2 regions of the Fusibacter sp. JL298sf-3 genome follow, and region 1 is predicted to be linked to the other one. Evidence: a T-box and tRNA genes for the amino acid it is inferred to sense, from the RefSeq annotation. Region 1 holds a T-box; the other holds one or more tRNA genes.

Evidence for each region. The T-box of region 1 lies ahead of thrS (threonine--tRNA ligase). A T-box ahead of a tRNA ligase gene usually reads a tRNA of that ligase, here a tRNA-Thr.
Region 2: it has a tRNA-Thr gene. The T-box ahead of thrS (threonine--tRNA ligase) is inferred to sense a tRNA for this amino acid. The anticodon was not compared.

What each region holds. Positions count from the first base shown of each region.
Region 1 is NZ_CM132608.1:113,012-120,789, forward strand. Features, by position in the region: gene grdB (glycine reductase complex selenoprotein B) at 1-958, shown strand, start outside; gene grdC (glycine/sarcosine/betaine reductase complex component C subunit beta) at 1,196-2,731, shown strand; gene grdD (glycine/sarcosine/betaine reductase complex component C subunit alpha) at 2,746-3,915, shown strand; T-box leader at 4,118-4,328, shown strand; gene thrS (threonine--tRNA ligase) at 4,476-6,422, shown strand; gene ACR6HW_RS00560 (hypothetical protein) at 6,615-6,995, shown strand; gene ACR6HW_RS00565 (diguanylate cyclase domain-containing protein) at 7,004-7,778, shown strand, end outside.
Region 2 is NZ_CM132608.1:3,059,789-3,067,566, reverse strand. Features, by position in the region: gene ACR6HW_RS14650 (methyl-accepting chemotaxis protein) at 1-972, opposite strand, end outside; gene ACR6HW_RS14645 (UbiA family prenyltransferase) at 1,026-1,991, opposite strand; gene ACR6HW_RS14640 (YitT family protein) at 2,128-2,967, shown strand; tRNA gene ACR6HW_RS14635 (tRNA-Thr) at 3,042-3,117, shown strand; gene ACR6HW_RS14630 (histidinol-phosphatase HisJ family protein) at 3,280-4,092, shown strand; gene ACR6HW_RS14625 (hypothetical protein) at 4,159-4,614, opposite strand; gene ACR6HW_RS14620 (DUF6199 family natural product biosynthesis protein) at 4,636-4,836, opposite strand; gene ACR6HW_RS14615 (GNAT family N-acetyltransferase) at 4,864-5,319, opposite strand; gene ACR6HW_RS14610 (DUF3307 domain-containing protein) at 5,337-6,137, opposite strand; gene ACR6HW_RS14605 (SatD family protein) at 6,137-6,988, opposite strand; gene ACR6HW_RS14600 (DUF4268 domain-containing protein) at 7,185-7,394, opposite strand; gene ACR6HW_RS14595 (DJ-1/PfpI family protein) at 7,402-7,778, opposite strand, start outside.

The DNA.
Region 1 (7,778 bases):
GTACGAAGAAAACCCAGGTGTAGACGTGTTTAAAAAGGACATCTACATTATCAGTACAGCGAATTCAGCTGCCGGTATGAGAAAAGCTATTCCTGCAATTTCTAAGTTTGCAGTTAAGTTCATTAACAATGAAACACTTGGTACACCTGCCGAAGAAGGCTATATAACACGCGGTGTACGCGTGAACCAATTTACTGAAGACAGAGGTTCTACGAGAGCGGTTAAGATGTTGGTTAAGAAGTTGAAAGGCGAGAGCTTTGAGACTGAGTACCCAATGGCTGTATTCGACAGAGTAGATCCAAGTCCTGCGGTAAAAGACATTACAAAAGCGAAAATCGCCATTGTAACGTCAGGCGGTATTGTACCAAAGCACAACCCAGAGCGTATAGAGTCTTCATCTGCGTCTAAATACGGGAAATACGATATTTCTAAATTAGACACAATAACTGAAGCAGATCATGAAACAGCACACGGTGGTTACGACCCTGTTTATGCAAATCAAGATCCTAATAGAGTAATTCCTGTTGACGTTCTCCGCGATATGGAGAAGGAAGGCAAAATCGGTGAATTATTCGGTTACTTCTACACAACTGTCGGTAATGGTACGTCTGTTGCAAACTCTAAGAGCTTTGCAGCTGAAATTGCTAAGGATTTGAAAGCCAACAATGTTGATGCTGTCATCCTTACCTCAACCTGAGGCACCTGTACGCGTTGCGGTGCAACGATGGTTAAAGAAATAGAAAGAGCCGGATTCCCAGTTGTACACATGTGTACAGTTGTACCGATCTCTTTAACAGTTGGCGCGAACAGAATCGTTCCGACAATTGCAATCCCATACCCACTTGGGGACCCATCTTTAGAGGCGAAAGAAGAGAAGTCAATTCGTAGAAAAATGGTTGAGAAGGCACTCGTTGCTTTCGAAACTGAAGTTGACGGACAAACAGTCTTTGAAGACTAATGACGTCGTGACCTCTTTAGAGCTTTAAAGAGGGGGAGAAAACTTCGCCGTCCGGTGAAGTCTTCGAGCAGCACGCGTTGTGTTCATAGAGTCCCGGCTGGACAGTGTGTTCAGCTGGGACCTTTATAAGATTGAAAGAAACCTTTCATAGGATGACTTTATAGAAAATAATTGCGTTCAAAACGCTCTTAGGCATGAACCCTAAGAGTTGTGGACAAATTCTTTTGGAGGTGCTTTATGACTAAGCCAGTTTTGAAAAATGCAAGTTATATTCTCGTGCACACGCCGGATATGATTGCACATAACGGAACAACAGCAGTTGTTGAAAAACAAACCAATCCACATTCAGAATACCTAGGAAAAATTAACGACGCGATTCGCCCTTATGAAGAAGTGATCACTTATGCACCGAATCAAGTCTATATCGGCAATCGTCAACCAGAGTCGTTAAATGCAATTGAAATGCCTTGGTGTGCACATCCTGTAGAAGGTGGCCGCTATGGTAAGTTCGGTGAGATTATGCCTCAAGAAGAATTTATCGGCATGTTAAAAATTGCGGATTCTTTCGACCTCGTTATGTTGACAGAAAGCTTTACCGCATCTGTTGTCGAAAAGCTTACCGCCAATGAAATGTTCTCTGAAAAAGAACTTGCAGTTTTTAAAACAGGCGAATCAAAAGAAGCGGTTATCGCGCAAATCAGCGACCACCACGCTGAGGCGCTTTACCATGCTGGTGAGCTCGTCGGTTGCGTTAAGAAGGCGCATGACGTCGACACCAACTTGACCGCACACATCATGTTTGAAAACCTCGTTGTTAAAGCTTCAGGTGTATTAGCGGTTAAGCACCTTATGAAACAAACAGAAGTCAATCCAGATGAAATCGAATACGTTATCGAGTGTTCTGAAGAAGCTTGTGGCGATATGAACCAAAGAGGTGGCGGCAACTTCGCTAAGTCGATTGCTGAAGGCTGTGGCCTCGTCAATGCAACGGGTTCCGATACAAGAGGTTTCTGTGCAGCACCGACACATGCTTTAATTAACGCCAGTGCACTTGTTAAGTCCGGCGTATTCAAGCACGTTGTCGTTGTCGGCGGCGGTGCAACAGCGAAACTCGGTATGAACGGTAAAGACCATGTGAAAAAAGGCCTTCCGATTTTAGAAGACACAGTGGGCGGTTTTGCCGTTCTCGTATCTGAAGACGATGGTGTATCGCCATACGTGAACACAGATCTCATCGGTAGACATACTGTGGGCACAGGTTCTTCACCTCAAGCGGTTATCACCTCTTTGATTACACAGCCACTGGATAAGGGCGGTCTCAAAATCACAGATGTCGACAAGTATTCTGTGGAAATGCAAAACCCTGACATTACAAAACCTGCCGGTGCAGGCGATGTCCCAGAAGCGAACTACAAGATGATTGCAGCACTTGGCGTTAAGCGTGGCGAACTCGAGCGCTCTGGCCTTAAAACCTTTGTTGAAGAACACGGTATGCCTGGCTTCGCACCGACTCAAGGCCATATTCCATCGGGTGTTCCTTACATTGGATTTGCCATTGACGCGATGAAAAACGGTGAAATAAACCGTGCGATGATCGTCGGTAAGGGCAGCTTGTTCTTAGGACGTATGACAAACCTATTTGACGGTGTCTCTTTTGTAGTGGAAGCAAACAAAGGCAAAGAGGATGCTGTTCAAGCCGGTTTCGATGAAGATAAAGTCAAATTGATGATAGCAGACGCAATGAGAAAGCTTGCTGAAAACCTATCTGAATAGAGAGGAGGCATACTATGGAACTCAACAAAATCGTTGGAAATGCCTTTTTAGAAATTGCCGATGCTATTGAGACAGGTCAATTTGGAAATACAAAAAAAGTGGCATTGACGACATTGGGCAGTGAACACGGCGAAAAAACCCTTATTGAAGGGGCTCTGTTGGCCAAGAAAATGTACCCGGATATGAAACTTGTTCTTATCGGACCTCAAAATACATCGGGGATTGAAACACTTGAAGCCAATACTGAAGAAGAAATGTACAAAATTATGGAATCGCATTTGGATTCCGGCGAAATTGGCGCATGCGTTACCATGCACTATAATTTCCCCATTGGCGTTTCCACAGTAGGACGCGTTGTGACGCCGTCAGCAGGTAGAGAACTCTTTATCGCCACGACGACGGGAACATCTGCGACCAACCGTGTAGAAGCTATGACGAAGAACGCTATCTACGGTATTATCGCTGCAAAAGCGGCGGGCATTGAAGCACCTACAGTGGGCATCTTAAATGTCGAAGGCTCTAGAACTGTTGAAAAGATTTTGAAAGAAATCGCTTCAAAAGGTTATGACATCTCTTTTGGTGAATCTCAAAGGTCAGATGGCGGCACGGTGCTCAGAGGCAACGATCTCTTACTAGGCGCTGTAGATGTAGCCGTTACAGACAGCTTAACAGGCAATATTTTAATGAAGATGTTTTCATCGTTTACAAGCGGTGGTCAATACGAGACGACGGGATTCGGTTACGGTCCTGGAATCGGCGAAGGTTACGACCGAAATGTCCTCATCTTATCGAGAGCATCTGGTGCACCGGTTATTGCAAATGCGTTGAGATACGGTCATGAAATTTCTAAAAACAAGATTAACGATATTGCCAAAGCAGAGTTTGCAAAGCTTAGCAAGATCGGTTGGACGGACATCATCGCCAAAGCCACAGAGAAATCTGCGCCAAAAGACACTGAAGACGTTAAAGCACCTGAAAAAGTCGTCGTCACAGGTTCGATTTCAGGGATCGATATTATGGATCTCGAAGATGCTGTTAAAGTCCTTTGGAGAAACGACATCTACGCCGAGAGCGGAATGGGCTGTACGGGACCGATTGTCCTCGTACCTGAACATTTAACGGCAAAATGTCAAGAGCTTCTTGCAAAAGCGGGCTTTGCTTCAATGGGTGGCGACATCTGTTAGTAAGATTCTAGGCGCATCGGCCCAGTGTGGTCGATGCGCTTTTCTATTGAACGAAGGGGCTATTCGCCTGCAATTTCCAGGGAGCATTAAACGCGATAGGCCGTATGGGGGCTCAATCGATAGATGGAAACAGTCGATTGTCAAACAATCTTTTCAAAAACCCTTGACAAAGGCCATAATCTCTTTATAATTAAATTTAATAGTGTAAGCGATAATGAGGAAGAGTAACCTACTTTAAGTTTTCAAGAGAGAAGCACGGTGCTGAAAGTGCTTTAAACACTGTATGTGAACACTAACCTCTAGCTGTGGTGGAGTAGCCTTTGTCAAAACACCGCCGGATGGGAACCGATACAGTCCCTAAGAGTGGCCTACGGGCAATTTGGGTGGAACCGCGATGAACATTCGTCCCTTTTTAGGATGGGTGTTTTTTTTATTGGTATAAAAAGTTAAGCCCTAAGACTTCGGCAAGTGTTTCGCACGAGAAGTTCTATCGGCGAAAAGCGGTTATGTCCTCGTTAAAGAGACAAAAAAACAGTTTAGACGAGCAAGGAGGTTTCAATATGATAAAAGTAACTTTAAAAGACGGTTCAGTAAGAGAAGTGGCGTCGGGCATCAGTTTGTATGAACTGGCAAAATCCATTAGCGGACGTTTGGCTAAAGAAGCCATGGCGGGCAGTGTCAACGGCAAAGTCGTGGATATTCGCACAATCCTTACTGAAGACTGTGAGGTCAATCTCTATACTTTTGACGACCAAGAGGGCAAAGACGCGTTTAGACACACCAGCGCGCATATTTTGGCACAAGCAGTAAAGCGCCTGTATCCCGAGGCAAAACTCGCCATTGGCCCTGCAATAGACCGTGGTTTTTACTACGACTTCGACGTTGAAAAACCGTTTAAGCCGGAAGATTTAGACGCCATCGAAAAAGAAATGATGGCTATCGTCAAGGAAAAGTACGAAATCACTTTTAGTGAAATGCCAAGAGAAGAAGCCTTAGCATTCTGTAGCGCTCAAGGCGAGACTTATAAAGTGGAGCTCATTGAGGATTTGCCTGAAGACGAGGCGTTGACTTTCTACAGTCAGGGAGAGTTCACAGACCTGTGTGCAGGCCCACATCTTAGATCCACTGAGTTTGTTAAGGGTGTCAAGCTCTTATCGGCTACAGGTGCCTACTGGAGAGGTGATGAAAACAACAAGATGCTCCAGAGAATCTACGGTGTGAGTTTCCCTAAGAAATCGCAGTTGGAAGCCCATCTTGAAATGCTCGAAGAAGCGAAGAAACGCGATCACAACAAAGTGGGCAGAGAACTCGAGCTCTTTACATCGGTCGATGTCATCGGTCAAGGGCTTCCGCTCTTAATGCCTAAGGGCGCTAAAATCGTTCAACTGCTTCAGCGTTTTGTAGAAGATGAAGAAGAGTCGAGAGGGTACCAGCTGACAAAGACGCCGTTAATGGCAAAAGCGGATCTTTATAAGATTTCAGGACACTGGGATCTCTACAGAGACGGTATGTTCGTCATACCTAATGGTGAGTCGGAAGACGAGGCGTTGGCACTAAGACCGATGACTTGTCCATTCCAGTTCTTCGTATACAAGGCAAAACAGAGAAGCTACCGCGATTTACCGGTGCGATTGGCAGAGACCTCTACGCTGTTTAGAAACGAGTCGTCAGGCGAAATGCATGGTTTGATTCGCGTGAGACAGTTTACCATTTCAGAGGCGCATCTCATGGTGACACCGGAGCAACTTGAAGCCGAATTCAGAGGGGTTGTTGATCTCGTCAACTTTATGATGAACACATTGGGCATCGCTGAAGACGTCAGCTACCAGTTCTCGAAGTGGGATCCAAACAACAAAGCGAAGTACGTCGGCGCGCCGGAGCAATGGGAGAAAACGCAAGAGACCATGAAGAACATCTTGGACCATCTTGAACTCGATTACAAAGAAGTCGAAGGCGAAGCTGCTTTCTACGGCCCTAAACTCGACATTCAGTTCAAGAACGTCCACGGTAAAGAAGACACCATTATAACTGTTCAAATCGACTTCTCACTTGCCGATCGTTTCGACATGTCTTACATCGATTCTGATGGTGAGAAAAAGCGTCCGATTATTATTCACAGAACATCTATTGGCTGCTACGAACGTACCCTTGCGATGTTGATTGAAAAGTATGCAGGTAAGTTTCCGACTTGGTTGGCACCGGTGCAGGTTAAAGTACTGCCGATTTCCGACCGTTTTAACGACTACGCAGCATCTGTTGAGCAAGCACTTAAGCGCATTGGCGCACGTGTAGAACTCGACGACCGCTCAGAAAAAATAGGCTACAAAATTAGGGAAGCACAGCTTGAAAAAGTCCCTTATATGCTCGTCGTCGGCGAGAAAGAAGTCGAAGGTGAACTCGTATCGGTGAGAAGCCGTTCTGAAGGCGACCTCGGTCAGTTAAAACTAGATGACTTTAAAGCGCGCCTCTTAAAAGAAGTTTCGGAAAAGGTACTCAATTACAAGTAGGTTGACAGGCTTTTTATTAAAGAGAGACATTTTGAGAAAAAACAGCCAGTACGTTTTTTGTACTGGCTGTTTTCAGCTTTCTTAAGTGAAAAACATCTTGTTTATGGTCAAATGTCTATCAGTCATGTATAATGGTTAAGGAATTTAAATATCTGTAAACGTAAAGTACTTTAAGTTTGATCGGAGGATGAGATGAAAATTAAGTACGCAGTGCTGATTTTAGCAGTAATTATCGCGGTAACAGCGTTCAGCACGAAAGAAAAGAACCACTTTACAGATGTCGTCATGGAGGACATTGAACACGATACAGCTGTTCTATTGAGCACAACGCAATCGGAAGAAGTCAGTGCCTATTTGAAAAAAATGAACAGTGAGGGCTTTATCAATCCGAAGTTTAAGTCTTTTTATGCCGAAGATGAAAGACGTCAGTACATCTTGGTGGAAACTCAGAACACGTCACTGGGGGGAACGGGGTTCGCCTATATTGTCGTAACATATGACGCAAAAAATACCGTGGCAGATGTTTTGACCTCCAGTTGGGTCCGCATTGGCGACGATAAAAAGAACTTTTAGGAGAAGCTATGAAAACAGCTGTTAAAAAAATTGAAAAGTGGTACATGCTATTGTTGATTGTAGCGATTATCGCGGTCATCTTTCTCACCACAAGTGTCTTTGAAACGCTGTTGGAGGCACAACAAGTTGATGAATTGGAAGAGATTGCGCTTATTATAGGCAACGCAATAGATACTTCAATCCATTCTGAAAATTTGATTCAATCGTTTTGGATTGATAAGCTCGAAGGGCTGTCACAAGAAATTGAGGTGTTAATTGACCCGAACACCATCACCAGTGAAGAACTAGAAACCATACGCGAAACATTTCATTTATCCGGCATTGCGCTGTTTAAGGCGACAGAGGAGACCATCGTCATAGAGAAGTCGACGACGGCTTCAGAAATCGGCTTGGAGACCAAGGAGTGGGGCTTTTGGCACGAGGCGTTTCAATCGCTCATCGACGGCCGACCGGTGACGATTGATCGCGGCGTTTCACGCGGCAAGTTCTGGGCGGGGCCGCGTTCGCTGTCACTCAGTCAAGAGGGTTTTTACTTGTTTACTTACTACGCTTTAGAAGGCACGCCCTATTTGCTGAACTTGTATGTGGACGACCAAGAGGCGTTTGGACTGTTGAAAGAAAGCGACCCCAATCGTTTAATCGACGATATCATACAAAAGTACGATTACTTGAGTGAGCTCGCCGTCGTCAATGTAGAAGCTTGGAACGATCGTTTTTTAGAAGAAAACCGCTTTAAGCTACAAGATTTCACCATACACTATGGCCAGTACAGCAGTTTTGCAC
Region 2 (7,778 bases), 900 kb from region 1:
AGCGGTTTTCATCGCTTCGACAAGTCGCTTGATGTTATCGTTAAAGCTCTTTGTAAACAAGAAGACCAGTATCACGGCAATGACAAAGCCGAGCAATGACGCCAAGGCGATGTTTGTAATAATGGTGTTTAAATCCGCTTGAATTTCGTCGTAATAGAAGCTTGAAACAACAGTCCAGCCCACGCTTTCAATCGGTGAGAACGAAGCCAGTTTTTTGTGCTTTTCACCATCTTCTGTATTGGTGTAGTCTAAGGTCTCCATGCGGCCTTCAACCAAAGCGGCTTTAATGACTTCAGAATCCATCTCTTCGCCGATTTTTGACGGGTTTACATGGGTCATAATAATGTTGTTGGCATCCACGGTAATCGGATAACCTTTTTCGCCGATTCTCAAATCTTTGGTCTGATCGTTTAGAGTGTCGAGCAATAAATCAGCGGCGATAACGCCTGCGAATTTTCCCTGTGCGTTGTACACCGGTGCACACGCTGTAATCATCATGGCGTTTACCGTGTCGTCGAAATAAGCGTCTGTCCAGACAAATTTACCGCTGTCTTTGGCCAGTGTGTACCAGTCGCGCGTCCGCGGATCGTAGTCGCTTCCGAGGTCGTCGTCCGGTTTCACCAACATCTTGCCGGCTGTCGTTCCCATATAGATGGAGAAAATGCCGTCGTTGCTCGACGCATAACTGTCGAGGACTTCTAAAATAGCGCGTTCGTTTATCGCCGGATCCGCCAGCAACGCCTGTTTAGAAAGCGCTTCGACAATGCCCTGATAGCCCGACAAATAGCTTTCCATAGACATGGCTATCTGATCGCCCACATCCTGTGTGGCTTTTAATTGGTCGCTCTTAATAATACCGGATACCCGCCAATAAGTGAGCCCCCCCACTAAAATTTGTACGATTAGAATAACTGCTACAAAAATTGAAATGACCAGTTTTCTAATACTTCTCTTAACTTTAATCTCATTCATACAAACCCTCCTCGCTATAAAAGCGCCTCATTAAAAAATCGTAATATTCGCTTTTATACCCCGAGTTCGATCCATTCATTCACCAGTACCCCTACAAAAAGTAGTATATTTACAACTGTTGCTGTCATAACGAAATTTTTAACCGCCAAAACAAAGGTTTTTCCCTTTACAGGTGCTTTTACAAAGCGCTCGGTCTGCCTGTAGACAATCGGCGTCAAAACAAAAACGCCGAGCAGTACCGTCGGAAGAACCCCACACAATACTCCGATTAAAACCACGGCGTAAGCCGCTATGACATTGCCAATATAAAGTTTTACTGCAGCCTGACGGCCGATGGCCACCGGTAGTGTATGGCGTTTGTTAACGATGTCTTCTTCTCTGTCGCAGATGTTGTTGGCCAACATGATGTTGGCAATCAGCAGAACAAACGGCACGCAAAGCCACGCGATAGGCAAGAGCACCTGATGCGCTAAGGCAACAGTCAACCAGCCGCCTTGCAAGTGTACGCGAATAGGTTGCTTGCTGTAACTGTGGATATAAAACGCTAAAAACGGAATGATGCCCCCCATAAAGCTGCCGCTAAACACCTCGCCTAAAATGGTTCTCGATATGGGCAACGGTCCAAGCGAATACAGCATCCCGACGCCAAAGGAAGCCGCACCTAATAAAAGTACAATATAATCCGTTCGAACAAATAAAACAAGTCCTATTATAACGGCTAGACCAAAGAGTGCATATAGGACCAATTGCGCATTTTTGACCGACAGTTCACCTGCCCCCATGGGGTTGTGCACTTCGTAATGATACCCTTCTTTAAGTTCCGCTTTTTGATAGTCCATATAGTGGTTGAGACCTGTGGTGCCCATATCCACGAGCAACAGGGCCGTCAGCATCAACAGCGCGTTAATCGCATCGAGCTCAACACCGGAATAAGCCGCCATCAACGTCCCCATCAAAAACGGCAGGACACTTGCGACTTTTGTCTGAATTTCTACAAATTTTAAAAATTTCTTAATCATCTTTTTTCACCTTCTTATTATTCTATCGACACATCGATTATACAGTATACCATATATTAAAAAGCTTGTAACATCAATTGACGCCTTATGTTCGGAAACGTATAATAATATCAGATTGCATCATTGGAGGTGTTTCATGAAGAATATACGATCGTACTTGCTGATTTCACTTGGGGCACTGCTGGTCGCTACCGGCATCTGTCTCTTCTTTATTCCGGCGAACCTCGCAACTGGGGGTATCACAGGTCTCGCCCTTGTTACGCATAAGCTCGTTCCCGCAATTTCCATTGGGAACGCTCTGCTTATCCTCAACGTCGTGCTCTTCGGCATCGGCTTTTTAACCATCGGCAAGGCTTTCGGCGCGAAAACCATCTACGCTGCTGCCCTATTGACAGGGCTGGTATACGTTTTCGACGCTTTCGTCACTCTAGACGGTCCGATTGTCGACGACTTACTCGTCAACTTAATCGCCGGCATCCTCGTATCTGGGTTGGGCCTCGGCATCGTCTTTAATCAAAACGCCTCGACAGGTGGTACCGATATTATAGCAAAGGTGTTGAACAAATACCTCAACATCGATATCGGCCGCTCACTGCTCATGGCGGACTTCGTCGTCGTCACACTCGCCGCTTTCAGTTTCGGCATAGAGCTGGCTGTTTACGCACTTCTCGGCATTATTATGAACGGCTTTATCATCGATGCGGCCATAGAGGGCTTCAATCTAAAAGTCAATGTGTCCATTATCTCGAGCGAGTCCGTTGCCATTCAAAAGTATATTGTGGAAAGTCTCGAAAGAGGCGCCACCATCTACACGGCTAAAGGCGCCTACACCATGAGCGACAAAGAAATCATCACGTCGGTGATGGGTAAAAAAGAGTTCGTCCGATTGAAAACCCACGTCAGAGCCCTTGACCCTAAGGCATTTGTGATGGTCTCTAACGTGCGGGAAGTCCTCGGCGAAGGCTTTTTCAGCTAGAACATTAAAAAAAATTAATCACCTGAATTTTCTCTTGTTTTTTATAAAAAAATCATTTATAATAACAAAAGAATGCCGTCGTAGCTCAGCAGGTAGAGCAACGCCATGGTAAGGCGTAGGTCGTGAGTTCGAATCTCATCGTCGGCTCCAATTCAAACCTCTAGCACAAGCTAGAGGTTTTTCTTTTTTAACAACAAATGTTGTTGCAGAAAAACAGGGAACTTTAATGGCTTTGTGGAGGCGTGCATTTATTACCCCTACTGCCAATCCGTAAACACATGCCAACGACTTGTCTAAATTGAGGAGGCTTTTATGAAACCGTTTAAAATGGATTTTCACGTCCACAGTGACTTTTCAAGTGACTCAAAAGCACCGATGGAAGAGATGCTTCAAGCGGCAATCGACCAATCGGTAACCCACATTGCCTTCACCGAGCACGTGGATTACGACAGCGACCCATCGCTTCGCACCACCGAGTGGGATTTTGACCAGCCGGCTTATTTCAATCAAGTCGAGGCATTTAATCGCCGGTACGACGGCGTTATCAAGTTACATTATGCGGCAGAAATCGGCCTTCAAGAAATTTCAGCAGAAAAAAACGACGCTCTGTGCAAAGCTTATCCATTTGATTTTATTTTGGCCTCGCTTCACACGCTGGAAAAAAAAGACGTCTACCTCAGCCCACATTTTACAGACGGCTCTGCTAAAACGGCCATTCAAACGTATTTTGAAGCGTACTTCAACAACATATGCGCATACGATAATTACGACGTTCTCGGACATCTCGATCTCTACCTGAGGTACCACCCTCAGACGAGAAATGTCCCTTTTTCAGCTTTTTCAGATTATGTTGAAACGCTACTGAAGAAGGTGATTGAAAGTGGCAAAGGCATCGAGGTCAACGCCGGTGGTCATCGATACAACCTCGGACACAACAACCCCGACACACCGATTTTAAAGCTCTACAAAGACCTCGGTGGAGAGATTATCACCCTCGGCAGCGATGCCCATTCCACCGGATATGTCGCCCATGCCTATGAGGCAAATGTCGCCCACTTAAAAGCACTGGGCTTCCAATACGCCTGTACGTTTGAAAAGCGGCAGCCGGTCTTTCACAAGCTGTAGCCTCTGATAAATTTCAAGAAAAAAGACGCCGTCAAGTGCTCACTTGTAGGCGTCTTTTTTATCTTATCAATCTTGTGATAAATATTTATACGAATCGTCTGTGACCTTTTTGAGCACCTCTTCGCACCCCTCTGATTTAAGTAGCGCTTCAAAGAACTCGAACATAATCGCTCTCGACTGAGACATGTGGTTCAGATGGCGGTCTGTCACAACCTGTTTTTCCATATTCCAGTGACAACCTTCAAGTGGTTCTAAAAGACAACTTACCATGACCTCCAGTTCACTAAGCACTGCCGAGTTGTCTATAGATGGACTGATCATGTGCCACACTTTAATGTAGTTGGCTCGACCAAAGGTTTCTCGATCTTCAATCCCAGTCAAGTAGGGGAAGTCGTTTAAAGTGCTCGGCCTTCTGCAGTCGTAAATTAAAGTGAAGCCCACTGTCTTGTTACTCGCCCAAGAGGTCTTCAATAGGTACCCTTCAAGTGTCTTCGTTCTTAAAACTCTAATCCCTCGCATCATCACCTCGCGTTCTATAGAGGATTAAGACTTGTACACCAGCGGCATCACCCAAAAGAAAATAAGGGCCACCGCCGAAAGGATGCGCGTCATTTTGAGCGCCATCTCAGAACGCTCCCTCGTGTGCGTCACACGCCAAAACTCTGTAACTTTTAAAAACAACTTAGGGTTGACGATGCCAAGTGCCAACACCAGTGACAAAACCAGTTTACCAAAAAGATTCATAAAGCTCTCCTTCTCTCATGTGATTTTCTATGATGACACGCACGCCTTTGCGCGAGGGGGTTCCTTTTTCCATACCATTTCAACGGCTACCGCCCCCGCCTCTAAATCCGGTCGCTCGGCCACCGTTTGAAAAGCCGCTTTTAAATAAAAACGATAGGCCTTTTCGTTGGCCTTGTAAACACTGAGCGTCAGCGTGTCCACTTGTGCTTTTGCCGTTTCAAGAAGTGCGCGTCCCACGCCTTTTCCCCAGTGGGTTTCCCGCACGAAAATTCCGGCGATGTAAGTGTCCATTAGACCAATAAAGCCCACGACTTCGCCGTCTGCTTCGTAGACGTACACCTCCGCCTGAGGGAGCTGAGTTTTAACTTCTTCAAAATGCCCCGTCCAATACGAACGCGCCACAAAGGGATGTGCTAAACAATTGGTTTCTAGCCAAATGGCCATAACGGTTTCCAAATCGCCTGTTTCATACTTTCTAATCATCTGTTAACCTGCCTTTTCTATAGAAGTTTTTGAAAGACAGCGTACAAGATAAAGGTATACCCGACACTGAACAAAGTGCCCAGTAAGAAGTACTCTGCAAAGATTTTATGCGCCATCATTTTAAAGCGCGCTAAAGATTTAAGTGCCACGACAAATCCAATTGAAGCCAGTTGTCCGGCCAATAGAAACACAGCAATTAAGAAGCGCTCGAACACGCCAATCCATTTGCCGGTCTTCACTTCGTCAATAAAGTCGTAGTCGGCCTCGACGAGGTCCACTTTCAATTGGTCGTTGAGTTTGGCGGCGTAGTCCGGAACTTTTCGGTAGGCGATGTCGAACAAGAGCGGCACAAAGTAAATCCCCGATAGCGCCGTATAGAGGACGATAAAGCCCGCTTTGAATTCTTCGTAAGACACCCCGTTGCCGTTTAAGAAGGTCTCGACAAAATAGGCGTTTACCGCATGGTACCGAATGGGCACCCCGCGTGCGACGATAAAAATCAGCGCAATATGCACCGCTTGGTCTGCGGCAAACAAGAGTGCTCTAGCAACTTCCGGTGCCCGTCGCTGTTCTCCCCACCTTTGCAGGCCCTCTTTAACGATATCCACCACAATGTGCAGCACCGACACAAGGGCTATGCGCCATAGAATCTCACTGGGATACGCTACAAAAATCACCGGCAACGCCGTGAAAAAGAGCACTGCCCCATGTTTGAGAAAACCTCTTGGATTCAGCTGTGATTTTTCACGTACCATTTGCGTCGTCTGAAAGACGAAGTCCGACAAAACATGTGCGAACAAAAGCACCATCACCAGCATTACCCCACCGCCTTTCTCGCCGTCACCAATGTGTACAGCGCGCTGTACGCTTCCAAGAGTTCCTCCATATTGGCGCTGCTCAAACGTTCGTAATAACTTGAACGACTAATTTTAAGCGCCTGATATGCCGCCGATGGCTCAACGTTTTCAAGGGCATAGCGCATGGCCGCCCACTGCTTATCGGTTATCTTTTCAAGCGCCTTGTGTACCACGGGCAATACCCCGTTGCACACGCTGTCCGTGTGGCTGTAACCGGTTGCCACGCGACCGTCGTAATGTGCGCTCTTTTTCAGCTCAGCCAGTTGGTCCCTTGCGTTCCAAAAAATTGGCCCGTTCATCTCCCAAGAATTCTCTTTTATCGCACCGTCCACTTCGCCGATGCCAATGGCATACCGCGCTTCATACGGCTGTAAGTAGCTAAAGGTCAGCAACAAAAGCCGCCCGATGTCAGGCCTTAAAGGCATGAGCAACTGGAGCTCGTCGCCCTGTGAAACATGGTACTGCCGCTCGGTTTCAAAAGTGGTCTCTATGGCGGCGTTTAATGCGTTCACCTGCGCTTTTAAAGTCGCATCAAATGTCTGAGGGTCATAAGTCGACGACTTGACGATGTCCAGCGTCACCACCATATAGGTGCTGTTTGTCGCCGAATTCTCTTCTTCCAAAACGTACAGTCCACGCGACACATTTCGTATCACGTGCTGTTTCTTCAGTTCGTAAATGTACCAATGTACTGTGCTTTTTTTAATATCGCCGTATACGTCGGCATAAAATGTGTAAAAATCTTTTACAGCGATGGTCTTGTACGCTTTAAATCGCGTTTTAAGGGCTTCAACATGAAGCTTTTGATCCATCTCTTTCACACCGCACCCCCTTTTATACACAGAATACCATATCTCATTTGTTATGCCAATGTTTTTCCGGCTCAAAACCCTTACAAATAAAAATCCGGGTTTTAGACCGACAAATTGTTTTTCCGACTTTTAACCCGTACGGATGAAGGCGGCCTTTTTAAATAAAGTTCAGTAGGCCAATGAACGGTTTTAAAAGCTATTTGACATACTTAATAAAAGTCTCCGCAAACAACTCCGCATGCTCTTTTATCCAGTTGAACTGTCGCGTCCAGTCCTTCCTGTTAAAAAAATCGGCCTCTTTTGTAAGTTTTATTCGACTCGCTTTCTTAGTGGGAAGTTCCATCCACTCAAGTGGGGTTCCCATTGCGCGCTCAATTTCTTCTTTGTGATTAAAGCAGCGCCTCAAATCTCTTTTAAAGTCTCTTCAGTGCAAAATCATCGTTTGTACAATCGTCGTTCCAAACGTACTCAATAAGTGTCGCGATTTCCTCGGCCTTGTCTCTACCACAACAATCGCTGACAAAGCCCAATGCCATATCCATGCCGGCCGATACACCGGAAGACGTATAGTATTTGCCGTCGATGACCCAGCGCGCTTTGTCAACCCAGTTCACTTGATTACTAGTCGCTTTAACCCATGCCATGGCGCGCTTATTGGACGTCGCCTTTTTTCCGTTTAAAGCGCCGCATTTCGCTAGGAGTGCAGCCCCTGTACAAATCGATAAGCAATAAGCTGCCTGATTCGCTAGAGTCTCTAGCAGAGCTAAAAAGGCCGCGTCGTCGACCAACT